Regions from separate parts of the Staphylococcus saccharolyticus genome, predicted to be linked through region 2. Evidence: riboswitches for the same ligand, from Rfam matches in the RefSeq annotation. Region 2 holds a riboswitch; the other holds the start of a gene.
The links. Region 2 has a riboswitch for FMN ahead of ribD (bifunctional diaminohydroxyphosphoribosylaminopyrimidine deaminase/5-amino-6-(5-phosphoribosylamino)uracil reductase RibD). Riboswitches for the same ligand answer to the same signal wherever they lie in the genome.
Positions count from the first base shown of each region.

Region 1: linked by a shared signal. The riboswitch ahead of DYE57_RS06345 (ECF transporter S component) and the one ahead of ribD (bifunctional diaminohydroxyphosphoribosylaminopyrimidine deaminase/5-amino-6-(5-phosphoribosylamino)uracil reductase RibD) in region 2 are both predicted to bind FMN.

Region 1 is NZ_UHDZ01000001.1:1,280,299-1,286,686, forward strand. It holds partial or broken gene DYE57_RS06315 (DUF309 domain-containing protein) at 1-526, opposite strand, end outside; gene DYE57_RS06320 (segregation and condensation protein A) at 624-1,355, shown strand; gene scpB (SMC-Scp complex subunit ScpB) at 1,348-1,890, shown strand; gene DYE57_RS06330 (pseudouridine synthase) at 1,883-2,620, shown strand; gene DYE57_RS06335 (response regulator transcription factor) at 2,756-3,481, shown strand; gene DYE57_RS06340 (ATP-binding protein) at 3,465-5,225, shown strand; FMN riboswitch at 5,355-5,495, shown strand; gene DYE57_RS06345 (ECF transporter S component) at 5,560-6,099, shown strand; gene DYE57_RS06350 (ferredoxin) at 6,241-6,388, opposite strand, start outside.
Region 2 is NZ_UHDZ01000001.1:1,010,008-1,016,395, forward strand. It holds gene DYE57_RS05025 (FAD/NAD(P)-binding protein) at 1-948, shown strand, start outside; FMN riboswitch at 1,083-1,219, shown strand; gene ribD (bifunctional diaminohydroxyphosphoribosylaminopyrimidine deaminase/5-amino-6-(5-phosphoribosylamino)uracil reductase RibD) at 1,371-2,414, shown strand; gene ribE (riboflavin synthase) at 2,422-3,054, shown strand; gene ribA (GTP cyclohydrolase II) at 3,067-4,248, shown strand; gene ribH (6,7-dimethyl-8-ribityllumazine synthase) at 4,261-4,719, shown strand; gene DYE57_RS05050 (proline dehydrogenase family protein) at 4,784-5,785, opposite strand; gene DYE57_RS05055 (alpha/beta fold hydrolase) at 6,032-6,388, shown strand, end outside.

The DNA.
Region 1 (6,388 bases), 270 kb from region 2:
GTCTTTTAATGTATTATTGGACGTCTTCAGTTGATTTCGTCTTAAAGACTTCGCTCTTTCTCTTTCATGAATTACCGATGTACGATCTCTTTTCAGATGGTGATGAACAATATAAGGTTTGGAGACAATAAAAGGCGTAAACCGATAATCTGAATATACATGTTTAATTTGATCATTAAACATTTTATCTACAGGTAATTTCACAGGTATAAAAGTACGATTTTCTTTAATTGCCGCAATTTCACTTTTTATTAATTGCCGATAAACATCAATATTGAGATGCAATCGTTGACTTTCTTTTGCATGATGAATAATTTCTAAAGCCTTTTTAAGTGACTTTAATGCACCTTTTGTATTCCTCGCCGGTAATGATAATTCGCTGTTGTAAATAAAATTAAGCTAACTATAGCATCCCTTTTGGAAAAGTAGGCTGACCTTTCCAAGCTTCTTCTAAAATGTCGTGACATAAAAAATAATGTTGCTGTTTATGAAATTGATAATAAAAAGTTATTAAAAAATCTTCCATTCCATTTCACCCATATTTTAAAAGTTATATGCATTCATGCTATAATACTTTTGTGAAATATGCACTTGAGATGCAACATGATATTGAGGTAGATAAGATGTATGAAGTAAAACTTGATGCATTTAACGGTCCATTAGACTTGTTACTGCATCTAATCCAAAAATTTGAGATTGATATTTATGATATCCCAATGAAAGCTTTAACTGAACAATACATGCAATATGTTCATGCGATGAATCAACTTGAAATTAACATTGCAAGTGAGTATTTAGTCATGGCATCAGAATTATTAATGATAAAAAGTAAATTGTTACTACCTCAAACGAGTGTAGAAGATGATATTGAGGATGATCCTCGAGAAGATTTAGTGGGTCGATTAATTGAGTATCAAAACTATAAAGAATATACTAAAATTTTGAAAAATATGAAAGAAGAACGCGATCATTATTTCACAAAACACCCAACCGATTTATCTCATCTTGAAACTGATGAATCTTGGGATCCAAATCAAACGATTGAACTTACGGACCTCATCGTTGCATATCAAAGAGTAAAAAATAGAGTTGAACTCAATACATCTAAATCTGTAGAGATTAAAAAAGAAACATTTACGATTCGACAAGCTACAGAACAAGTCAATGAGCGTTTAAAAGACAATGAGTCGTTTAATTTCTTTAGTTTATTCACTTTTCATGAACCAGTTGAACAAGTAGTGACACACTTTTTAGCAATTTTAGAAATGTCTAAAGTAGGCATTGTTAACATTAGTCAACGAAACCAATTCGATGACATTGATATCATTAGAGGAGTGAATTACAACATTGGATAATCTCGAAATATTAGAAGCACTACTTTATACTTCTGGTGATGAAGGTTTAGATCAACAGCAAATCATTAATATTCTCGATATTAATGTAAAACAACTTGATTGTTTAATTGATTCTTATGAATCTCGTGGATTAGTTATTCAAAAATTTGGTACGACGATTGTTTTAACTACTAAAAAGGAAGCTTCATCATACATAGAACAATTAATTCAACAAAAATCAAAAATGAAGTTATCCCAAGCAGCAATGGAAACTCTCTCAATTATTGCTTATAATCAACCATTAACTCGTGGTGATATCGAAATGATTCGTGGTATTAATTCAGACGGAGCTGTTAAAACATTGATTGCAAGAGGCTTAGTAGAAGCTAAAGATGTTGATTATTCTAGAAGTCATCATCTTTTAACTACTGATTTATTTTTAAATGTATTTGGAATTACTAATTTAGATGAATTACCAACGACTGAAGAAGATGATGCAGAAATGGATGAATTCTTTAGTCTTTTAGTTAATCAAAAGGGAGATTCAAATGAGTAAAGAACAAGAAAGATTACAAAAGAGAATAGCTAATAGTGGCTACACGTCACGTCGTAAAGCTGAAGCGCTGATTTCTGAAGGTAAAGTTAAAGTTAATGGTAAAATTGTAATAGAACTTGGTACTAAAGTGAATCCATCAGATAACGTCGAGGTTGAAGGCATCAAAATAGAACAAGAAGATAAAATATATATTTTATTTTACAAACCTACTCAAGTCATTACTAGCGTCTCAGATGATCGTGGACGTAAAGTTGTGACAGACTATTTTGAAGATATTGAGGCACGAATTTATCCTGTAGGTCGGCTTGATTATGATACTTCAGGTGTTTTACTCTTAACTAATGATGGAGCATTTACTAACTTAATGACCCATCCACGTTATCATATTAAAAAGAAATATGTGGCAAAATTAAAAGGTTATTTAATGAGAGAAGAAGTTAAAGAATTAGAAAAGGGTATTGAACTAGAAGATGGATTTACACAACCAGCACAAGTAAAGATTAAAAAGCAAGATAAAGAGAAAAATACAACATTAGTTGAAATTACTATTAGTGAAGGAAGAAATAGACAGGTTCGACGAATGTTTGAGTATTTCGGGCATCAAGTCAATAAATTAACACGTATACAATTTGGCCCATTGGATTTAAAAGGTCTAAATGCAGGTGAAGGCCGAGTGCTAACACCTCATGAAGTAAAAACGTTGAGGCATATGGCAGAAAATGGTAAATAAACACTAAAAATATGTTTTTACCATTTATATTGATAATTTTTTCACAAGGTTTTATTTAAATAACACTCAATTTGTTTAACCTATGCTATAATAACAAATGGATTTTAACAGCATGTGTAGGAGGTATTAGAAAATATGGCTAACGAAATTTTAATCGTTGATGATGAAGATAGAATCAGAAGATTACTTAAATTATATCTAGAGAGAGAATCTTTTGAAATTCATGAAGCAAGCGATGGCAAGGAAGCTTATGAACTTGCTATGGAAAATAACTATGCGTGCATTCTTTTAGATTTAATGCTTCCTGAGATGGACGGCATCGAAGTAGCTTCTAAACTCAGAGAACATAAAGATACACCAATCATTATGTTAACGGCTAAAGGTGAAGAGACAAATCGCGTTGAAGGATTTGAATCTGGAGCTGACGATTATATAGTTAAACCATTTTCACCTAGAGAAGTCGTATTAAGAGTTAAAGCTTTATTAAGACGTACTCAAAGTGCAAACTCAGAACAAAGTGAACCACATGCACGTGATATCATTGAATTTAATCATTTAGTTATAGACAATGATGCACATAGAGTACTCGCTGATAACGAGCAAGTTAATTTAACGCCTAAAGAATATGAATTACTTATTTATTTAGCTAAAACACCTAATAAAGTGTTTGATCGTGAACAATTACTTAAAGAAGTTTGGCACTATGAATTTTATGGTGACTTGCGTACTGTTGATACGCACGTAAAACGGTTAAGAGAAAAACTTAATCGAGTATCAAACGACGCTGCTCAAATGATACAAACTGTTTGGGGCGTGGGCTACAAATTTGAGGTTAAAGCTAGCGATGAACCGACTAAATAGTGTCGTTATAAAACTGTGGTTAACTATTATTTTAATAGTGGCGACAGTTTTAATTTTATTAAGTGTATCTTTAATTACATTTATTCAATATTATTTTACGAAAGAAACGGAAAATTCCATTAAAGAAGATGCCAAAAGAATTAGTTCACTTGTAGAGGAATCTAAAAACAAATCCCTTGCTATTCAAAATAGCCAAACACTTATTGACAATCAAGGCGGACTTATTATTATGAGCGATATGGACGACAAACCAGATTCATCATATAAAAATACTAAAATTCAAATGTTTAATGAAATTAAAAAAAGCAGTAAATTTAAAAAGATATTTGACAAAGGTGAATATGAAACTCAAAACGTCACTATTAAAACTAATAATAATTCCCAATCTTATATACTTTTGGGTTATCCAATGAAAGCTCAAAAAGATTCTCATAGTAAATATAGTAGTGTTTTTATCTTTAAAGATTTAAAATCTATCGAAGATACTAATAATGTCATTACTATTATCATACTAATTACAGCTATAATTTTTATTACGGCAAGTACGATTTTCGCGTTCTTTTTATCCAACAAAATCACTAAACCTTTGAGACAATTAAAGACTCAAGCTCAAAAAGTCTCTGAAGGTGATTATAGCCAAATTTCATCCGTTACAACTAATGATGAAATAGGCGACTTATCGCGTGCTTTCAATAATATGAACTACGAAATTCAAGAACATATTGAGGCACTTTCTTCCTCAAAAAATATCAGAGATACATTGTTAAATTCTATGGTAGAAGGTGTCTTAGGTATCAACAACCAAAAAGAAATTATTTTATCTAATAAAATGGCTGATGATATTATTCAACATATTGATGATTTTTCAAAAGAATCCATCGAGCAACAAATTGAAGCTACATTTAAGTCTAAGGAAACCGAATTTTTAGAACTAGAAATAAATACAAGATATTATGTATTTATTTCTAGTTATATCGGCCGTATTCAGCCTAACGGAAGAAGCGGTATCGTAATGATTATCCGTGATATGACAAATGAACACAATTTAGATCAAATGAAAAAAGACTTTATAGCGAATGTATCTCATGATCTGCGCACACCCATTTCATTATTACAAGGTTATACTGAGTCTATTGTAGACGGTATTGTCACTGAACCAGATGAAATTCGTGATTCATTAGCTATCGTACTAGATGAATCCAAACGTCTAAATCGCCTGGTTAATGAATTGTTAAATGTTGCCCGAATGGATGCTGAAGGTTTATCTGTTGAAAAGGAAATTTTACCTATACATCCATTACTTGATAAAATGAAATCTAAGTACCGAATGCAAGGAGAGGATCTCGGCTTAGCCATGAATTTCGATCCTGGAAATGAAGAGCAACTATGGGAATATGATATAGATAGAATGGATCAGGTATTAACTAATTTAATTGATAATGCCTCCAGGTATACTCAATCAGGAGATACTATATCTGTTACTACAGAAACTGATTCAGAATACAACATACTTTATATTAGTGATACTGGTACTGGTATTGCTCCTGAACACCTACAACAAGTATTTGACCGTTTTTATAAAGTTGATGCTGCACGTAAGCGCGGTAAACAAGGAACTGGTTTAGGTCTCTTCATCTGTAAGATGATTATCGAAGAACATGGCGGTTCAATAGAAGTGGAAAGTGAATTAGGTAGAGGAACTACATTCATAATTAAATTACCTAAACCTAAGTTAGAAAATTAATAAAATATCAATAAAAAACAGGATGAATTCATCATAACGTATTCATCCTGTTTTTTAGTAATATTAAGCAGAGTAATTGAGTTTACTACGTTAATCGTGTAAAATAAATTTTAAATAAAATCATTACAAATTCATCTTCGAGGTAGGGTGCAATTCCCAACCGGCAGTAATTAAAGCCTGCGACGATATACGAATGTAAATTTCATACGTATTTCTTGATTCAGTGAGAGTCTGAAGCCGACAGTATAGTCTGGATGGGAGAAGATGGAGGTCTTTTGTTGTGCAAATTTCCTCCTTTTCTGAACAAGATGAATGAAAGGAGAAAATTGAATATATGCAACAAAATAAACGCCTTATGACTACTAGTATGTTAAGTGCGGTCGCGTTCGTGTTGACTTTTATCAAATTTCCACTACCATTTTTGCCACCGTATTTAACACTTGACTTTAGTGATGTTCCAACTTTACTTGCTACTTTTATCTTAGGACCTATAGCAGGTGTCATTGTTACTCTCATTAAAAATATTTTGAATTTCTTATTTAACATGAGTGATCCTGTAGGACCCGTAGCAAATTTCTTAGCAGGTATGAGTTTCTTATTATCTGCATATTTTGTTTATAAAAACAAAAAATCCACGCAAGCAATGATTTATGGATTAATTATTGGAACAATTGTAATGACCATTGTACTAAGTATCTTAAATTATTTCGTTTTATTACCTTTATATGGCATGATTTTTAATTTAGGAGATGTACTTAAAAATATAAAAATAGTCATTGTTTCAGGTGTAATTCCGTTCAATATCATCAAAGGTATTGTCATCTCAATTATTTTCGTACTTTTATATCGTAGATTAAAAAGTATATTAAAATAAATAAACACTCTCAATCCCAAAGTTCATCAACCAAGAGTATTGGGAGTGTTTGTTTCACTAAATGTATAATGCTATATTACATATTTAAATACATTTATCATTAAAAAGAATTGAGACTAGGCATTGTCTCAATTCTATACATTATTCAAATTTAAGAGCGTCACCATCAAATGGTTCTTCTTCAATTTTAATCGAATCAGTTGGACAACCTTCTAGTGCATCTTCCATATCTTCATATAACTCTTCAGGCACTTCAGCAGTCCCTTGGTTATCATCAAGGATTACGTAT
Region 2 (6,388 bases):
ACTTATAATACATTGGATGAAGTTAAAGACTTAGATCGAATTGCTATTATTGGAACAGGACTTGCAAGTTTAGATGCAGTTAGATATGTAACTGCCTATCATCCAAATTTACCAATTACTATGACAAGTCGTTCAGCAGCTTTGCCTAGTGTGAGAGGGAAAATGGTTGATGTTCAATTTACACATTTAACTCAAGGGCATTTTAACGGTATAAAGAAAACTTATTATGGTAATGTTCCTCTAGATAAAGCAGTCGCATTGTTTTTAAAAGAATGTGAAGATTATAACATTGATTTTCAAAAATTAATTAGTAGAAGAACTGGAGATCATATTAAAGATTTAGAATATGACTTACAATATGATGAAGAGATGGGTGTTTTTCAAAGTTTAATTGAACACTTAAAAGAGAATCTAAATTGGATATGGAATAGTTTAAGTGTTAAGGATCAGGAAGCTTTTAATAGAAAATATTCAAAAATTATTCAACTCAATTCGAATCCCATGCCTCCAAGAACAGCCAATCTACTTATTAATTTAATACAAGATGGATCACTTGAAATTAAGAAAGGATTACATGATGTCATCTATGATAATGAGCAGTTTGTCTTAAAGTTTAATGATGAGGACCACAGTTTTGATATATTTGACATAGTGATCAATGCGACGGGTCCTAAAACTCATTTATCTCAATTAGATGAAGATGATCGGTTGCTTCTTAATCTTGAAAATCGACGCATTGTACAACCTCATCCAATGGGCGGTATACAAATCATACCTGAGACTAATCAAGTTATTAGTCCGAGATATGGTACATTAACAAATGTAATTGCTATAGGCCAGATGACTAATGGTGTTAATAAACTTCGAAATGGCGTTAAAATGATAGTGGATCAAGTAGTTGATACTGTTTCTCATTTATATTTAACGCAACAAAAATTGGATAAATAATTTAACTGATTTACGTTAGGATTCAATAGTTTGTTCTGAATTAAGCTATTAAATTGTCTTTTTAAAATAATTATAGTAAGATTTTATATGTAGTAATGAACTACAATACTCAATTAACCAATAACAATTTCATATCATTCTTTCGGGGCAGGGTGTAATTCCCAACCGGCAGTAAATCAAGCCTGTGACCTGCTAACGTAATTTTGTGTTAGTGGCTGATCTAGTGAAATTCTAGAGCCGACAGTTAAAGTCTGGATGGGAGAAAGAAGGTAAACTATCGACATGCACAAAAAAGTGTAACGATAAGCAGATTTGTATAGGTGTGTCCAAACATATTTATATGAATAGGCTTATTTAAAGATACATTAATCTCCTTATGCCTTATATTCCAGGTATAAGGACTTTTTTATTGAGGTGATAAATTGAGTAGATTTATGAATTATGCCATTCAACTTGCTCAAATGGTGAATGGACAGACTGGTATTAATCCACCAGTAGGATCAGTTGTAGTTAAAGAAGGTAGAATTGTTGGTTTAGGTGCTCATTTAATGAAGGGTGACAAACATGCAGAGGTTCAAGCGCTTGATATGGCTGGAATTCAAGCAGAAGGAGCTACGATATACGTTTCATTAGAACCTTGTACACATCATGGTTCAACACATCCATGTGTCAATAAAATTATTGAGTTTGGTATTAAAAAGGTAATATATGCTGTTAAGGATACGACTTTAGTAACTAAAGGTGACGATATATTAAAAGAAGCAGGTATAGATGTTGAATTTCAATTTAATGAAGCAGCGGCTGACCTTTATAAGGATTTCTTTACTGCAAAAAGAAATCAAATACCAGAATTAACAGTTAAAGTGTCATCTAGTTTAGATGGAAAACAAGCCACTGACTTTGATGAAAGTAAGTGGATTACGAACAAACAAGTTAAAGAGGATGTCTATAAACTAAGGCATGAACATGATGCAGTATTAACAGGACGAAGAACCGTTGAAGCTGATAATCCACTTTATACTACAAGAGTTCCAGATGGAAAACATCCAATTAGAATCATACTCACCAAATCCGGAGAGCTTGATTTTGAACAACAATTATTTAAAGATACTGCATCTGAGATATGGATTTATACAGAAAATAAAAAATTAAAAAATGATGAAAATCATATTAAAGTTATATATATGAAAGATTGCGATACAACTGAAATATTAAAAGATTTATATCAACGTGGTATCGGTAAGCTGCTAGTCGAGACAGGACCAAGTACAACTTCACAATTTCTCCAATCTCATCATTTAGATGAACTTATTCTCTATTTAGCCCCGAAATTAATAGGTGGTTCAGGTAAACATCAATTCTTTAAAACAGATGAAGTGATTGATTTGCCAGAAGCTACTCAGTTTGAAATTGTTGATTCCAAGTTAATTAACCAAAATATAAAATTGAAATTACGAAAGAAGTGAATGGTTTATGTTTACAGGTATCGTTGAAGAAATTGGTACCGTACAACAAGTTCGCTCCGAGCAATCAGTGAGAACAATTGAAATTAAAGCTAATAAAATTTTAGCCGACATGCACATTGGTGATTCAATTAGTGTGAATGGGGCGTGTTTAACAGTCATTAATTTTAATGACACATGCTTTACTGTCGAAGTTATCAAAGGGACTGAAAGTAAAACTTATCTTGGTGATGTACAACGCAATTCAGAAGTGAATTTAGAAAGAGCTATGAGTGGTAGCGGTAGATTCGGAGGACATTTTGTTTTAGGGCATGTTGACGAACTTGGAACAATTTCTAAAATTAATGAATCAGCTAACTCAAAAATTATTTCAATTAAAACTTCAAAAAATATATTTAATCAAATGGTTAAACAAGGCTCAATCACAGTTGATGGTGTAAGTCTTACTGTATTTGATCTTCATGAGCGCACATTTGATATTCATCTTATTCCTGAAACACGCAGGTCTACGATATTATCTTCTAAAAAAGTAGGCGATTCAGTGCATTTAGAAACAGATGTATTATTTAAATATGTAGAAAACATTATGAAACAAGATAAAACAGAACTTACTGAAAATAAATTGAGAGCATTTGGTTTTTAGGAGGAATTTGTCATGCAATTCGATACAGTTGAGTTGGCTATAAGAGCTTTAAGAAATGGTGAAAGCATTATTGTAGTTGACGATGAAGATAGAGAAAATGAAGGAGACCTAGTGGCAGTTACAGAGTGGATGGCTGATGACACAATAAATTTCATGGCTAAAGAAGGCCGTGGATTGATTTGTGCTCCAGTAGATGAAACCATTGCTAAACGATTAAACTTAAATGCTATGGAAAATAATAATACTGATGTTTTTGGAACACATTTTACGGTAAGTGTAGATTATTATACAACAACCACTGGTATTAGTGCATATGAGCGTACGGTAACAGCAAGAGCTTTAATCGATGAGCAATCGACTGCAAAAGACTTTAATCGTCCAGGACACCTTTTTCCATTGATAGCTAAAAATAATGGTGTCTTAACTCGTAATGGTCATACTGAAGCGGCAGTAGATTTAGCTCGTTTAACAGGTGCCAAACCAGCTGGAGTTATTTGTGAAATTATGAATGATGATGGCAGAATGGCTAAAGGAGAGGATTTACAAGCCTTTAAAGAACGTCATCAATTAAAGATGATTACTATTGAAAGTTTAATTGATTATCGTAAGCAAGTTGAGTCACATGTTAAACTCAATGCTAAAGTAAGAATGCCTACAGATTTTGGTGATTTTGAAATGTATGGCTTTACCATTGATTATAGTGATGAAGAAATTGTGGCAATGGCTAAAGGTAATGTGAATGAAAATCCCAATGTACGTATTCACTCTGCTTGTTTAACTGGTGATATATTTCATAGTCAACGTTGCGACTGTGGTGCACAACTTGAAGCATCTATGAAGTATATAGAAGAAAACGGTGGTATGATTATTTATCTCCCACAAGAAGGTCGTGGTATTGGCTTAATGAACAAATTACGTGCATATGAATTAATTGAAAAAGGTTATGATACGGTAACTGCTAACCTTGCTTTAGGCTTTGATGAAGATTTAAGAGATTATCATATTGCTGCTGAAATATTAAAATATTTTGATATTAGTAAAATAAGATTATTAAGTAATAATCCTAAAAAGTTTGAAGGATTAAATGAATATGGCGTTGATATTGAAGAAAGAATTGAACTTATCGTTCCTGAAACTCAGCATAATCACAGTTATATGGAAACGAAAAAAACTAAAATGGGACATTTAATTTAGGAGGACTTAAATATGAATTTTGAAGGTAAATTAGTCGGTAAGGATTTAAAAATAGCAATAGTAGTAAGCAGATTTAATGATTTTATAACTGGACGCTTATTAGAAGGTGCAAAAGATACTTTAATTCGTCATGAAGTAGATGAAGCACAAATTGATGTTGCTCATGTACCTGGTGCATTTGAAATTCCTCTAGTTGCTAAAAAGTTAGCTAAAAAAGGGAAATATGATGCGGTCATTACATTAGGTTGTGTAATTAGAGGAGCTACCTCTCACTATGATTATGTTTGTAATGAAGTAGCTAAGGGAGTTTCTAAAGTAAATGATGTATCTGAGGTACCGGTTATTTTTGGTATCTTAACTACTGAAAGTATTGAACAAGCTGTTGAAAGAGCAGGTACAAAAGCAGGAAATAAAGGTTTAGAAGCAGCAGTTAGTGCTATCGAAATGGCTAATTTAATTAAACAAATATAGTCAACGCAAAATGGCATAGAGAAGTTATAATGGTAAGTGAATTTCTCTGTGCCATCTTCTGTTGTTACTTTTTAAACAGTTTTGTTGCTAATATAAAGGGTGCACCGATAATTGACATTATACTGATACATAAACCTACTTTTTGAAGAACTTTCGGTTTAGCGAATTCTTGAAAGGCAAGTGTTAAATTCTGAGGTCTTTCGGCAAGTCTTCTCATAAAATATGCAAACCAGTCATCACCATAAGGTACATAAACTGTAAAATGATAGCCCTCGTTTGCAATGCTTTGTGCTAATTCTGAACGAAAACCATAAAGCATTTGAAACTCCATTTGTTCCTTTTCAATATGATTTTCTTTCATAAATTGTTTAATTTGATTGATGATTTTATCATCATGTTTAGCGATTGAAGTAAAGTTATGTGCATTTAACAAGCGTTTTTTTATAATATAAATATAATTGTCATCGATTTGATCTTTGGTTTGATAGGCAATAGATTCATTTTCTTTATAAGTACCTTTGACTATACGTAAGTGTAAATCAGGGTATTTATCTATTAAATTTTCCGCTTCATAAAGATATGGTTGTACCACTGTTCCTACATTATTAAATTCTCCTTTAAGTTTATCAATAACATATTGAATTTTTTGTAAGCTGTCATAATTTTCTGTATCAATATTGATATGCATGTTCCCACATTCATCTGCTTTAAGAAGAATTTCCCTCATGTTTTTATAGGCCAAATCTAAATCGAACTCACTCCCAAGTTGACTTATTTTAACTGACATATGTGCCTTCACATCGTATGAATGAATTGCTTCAATAATTTCTAAAATTTGCGCTTTAGCACTCAGACTTTCCTCTTTTGAATTAACAAATTCTCCCAAACAGTCTACTGTAACTGAAATTTTATTATCATTTAAATACTGAATTGTCTCAATTAATTGAGGAATTGTATTGCCTGCCACAACACGATTTGCACCCATTTGAGGTCCGACTCTTTTAGCAACCTCATTTAAATAAGTATTATTAGATAACATGATAAAGAAATTTCTAAAAAGGGACATATGTTATACCTCCATGACATTAAACTAGTAGATTTTAAAATAGTGTACCATGAAACTTATTTTTGAGAAAGCGTTTACAATATGATGATAGATAGTACTTGAGTATATTTACAAGTTGATTATGTTTAAACGTAAACTTAATCTCAATTAAATGAAGTTACAAATTAAAGCTGAAAATAGCATTTAATAAGGTAGTTTTGTTATAATTATATTGTTGAAGAATAAATAAAAAGGGGCAATCGTAGAATGTGGAAGTGGGAAACGGAAAGCGATGCTAAAGGCGTTGTAGTTATTGCTCATAATATATTAGAACATACTGGTAGATATGCATATGTTATTACAATGTTGAGAAGAAATGGTTATCACGTAATTATGGGCGATTTGCCTGGTCAGGGACAAACTTCGCGTGCCAAAAAAGGTCAAATTGATGACTTTAATACATATCATGAACATTTATTAGAATGGATCAAAATTGCAAATGAATATAAAATACCTACATTCGTTTTTGGAGTTGGATTAGGTGGATTAATTATTTTAAACTTGTTAGAAAAGGTAGATTTACCTGTTGAAGGTATGATACTAATTTCTCCAATGTTAGAACTT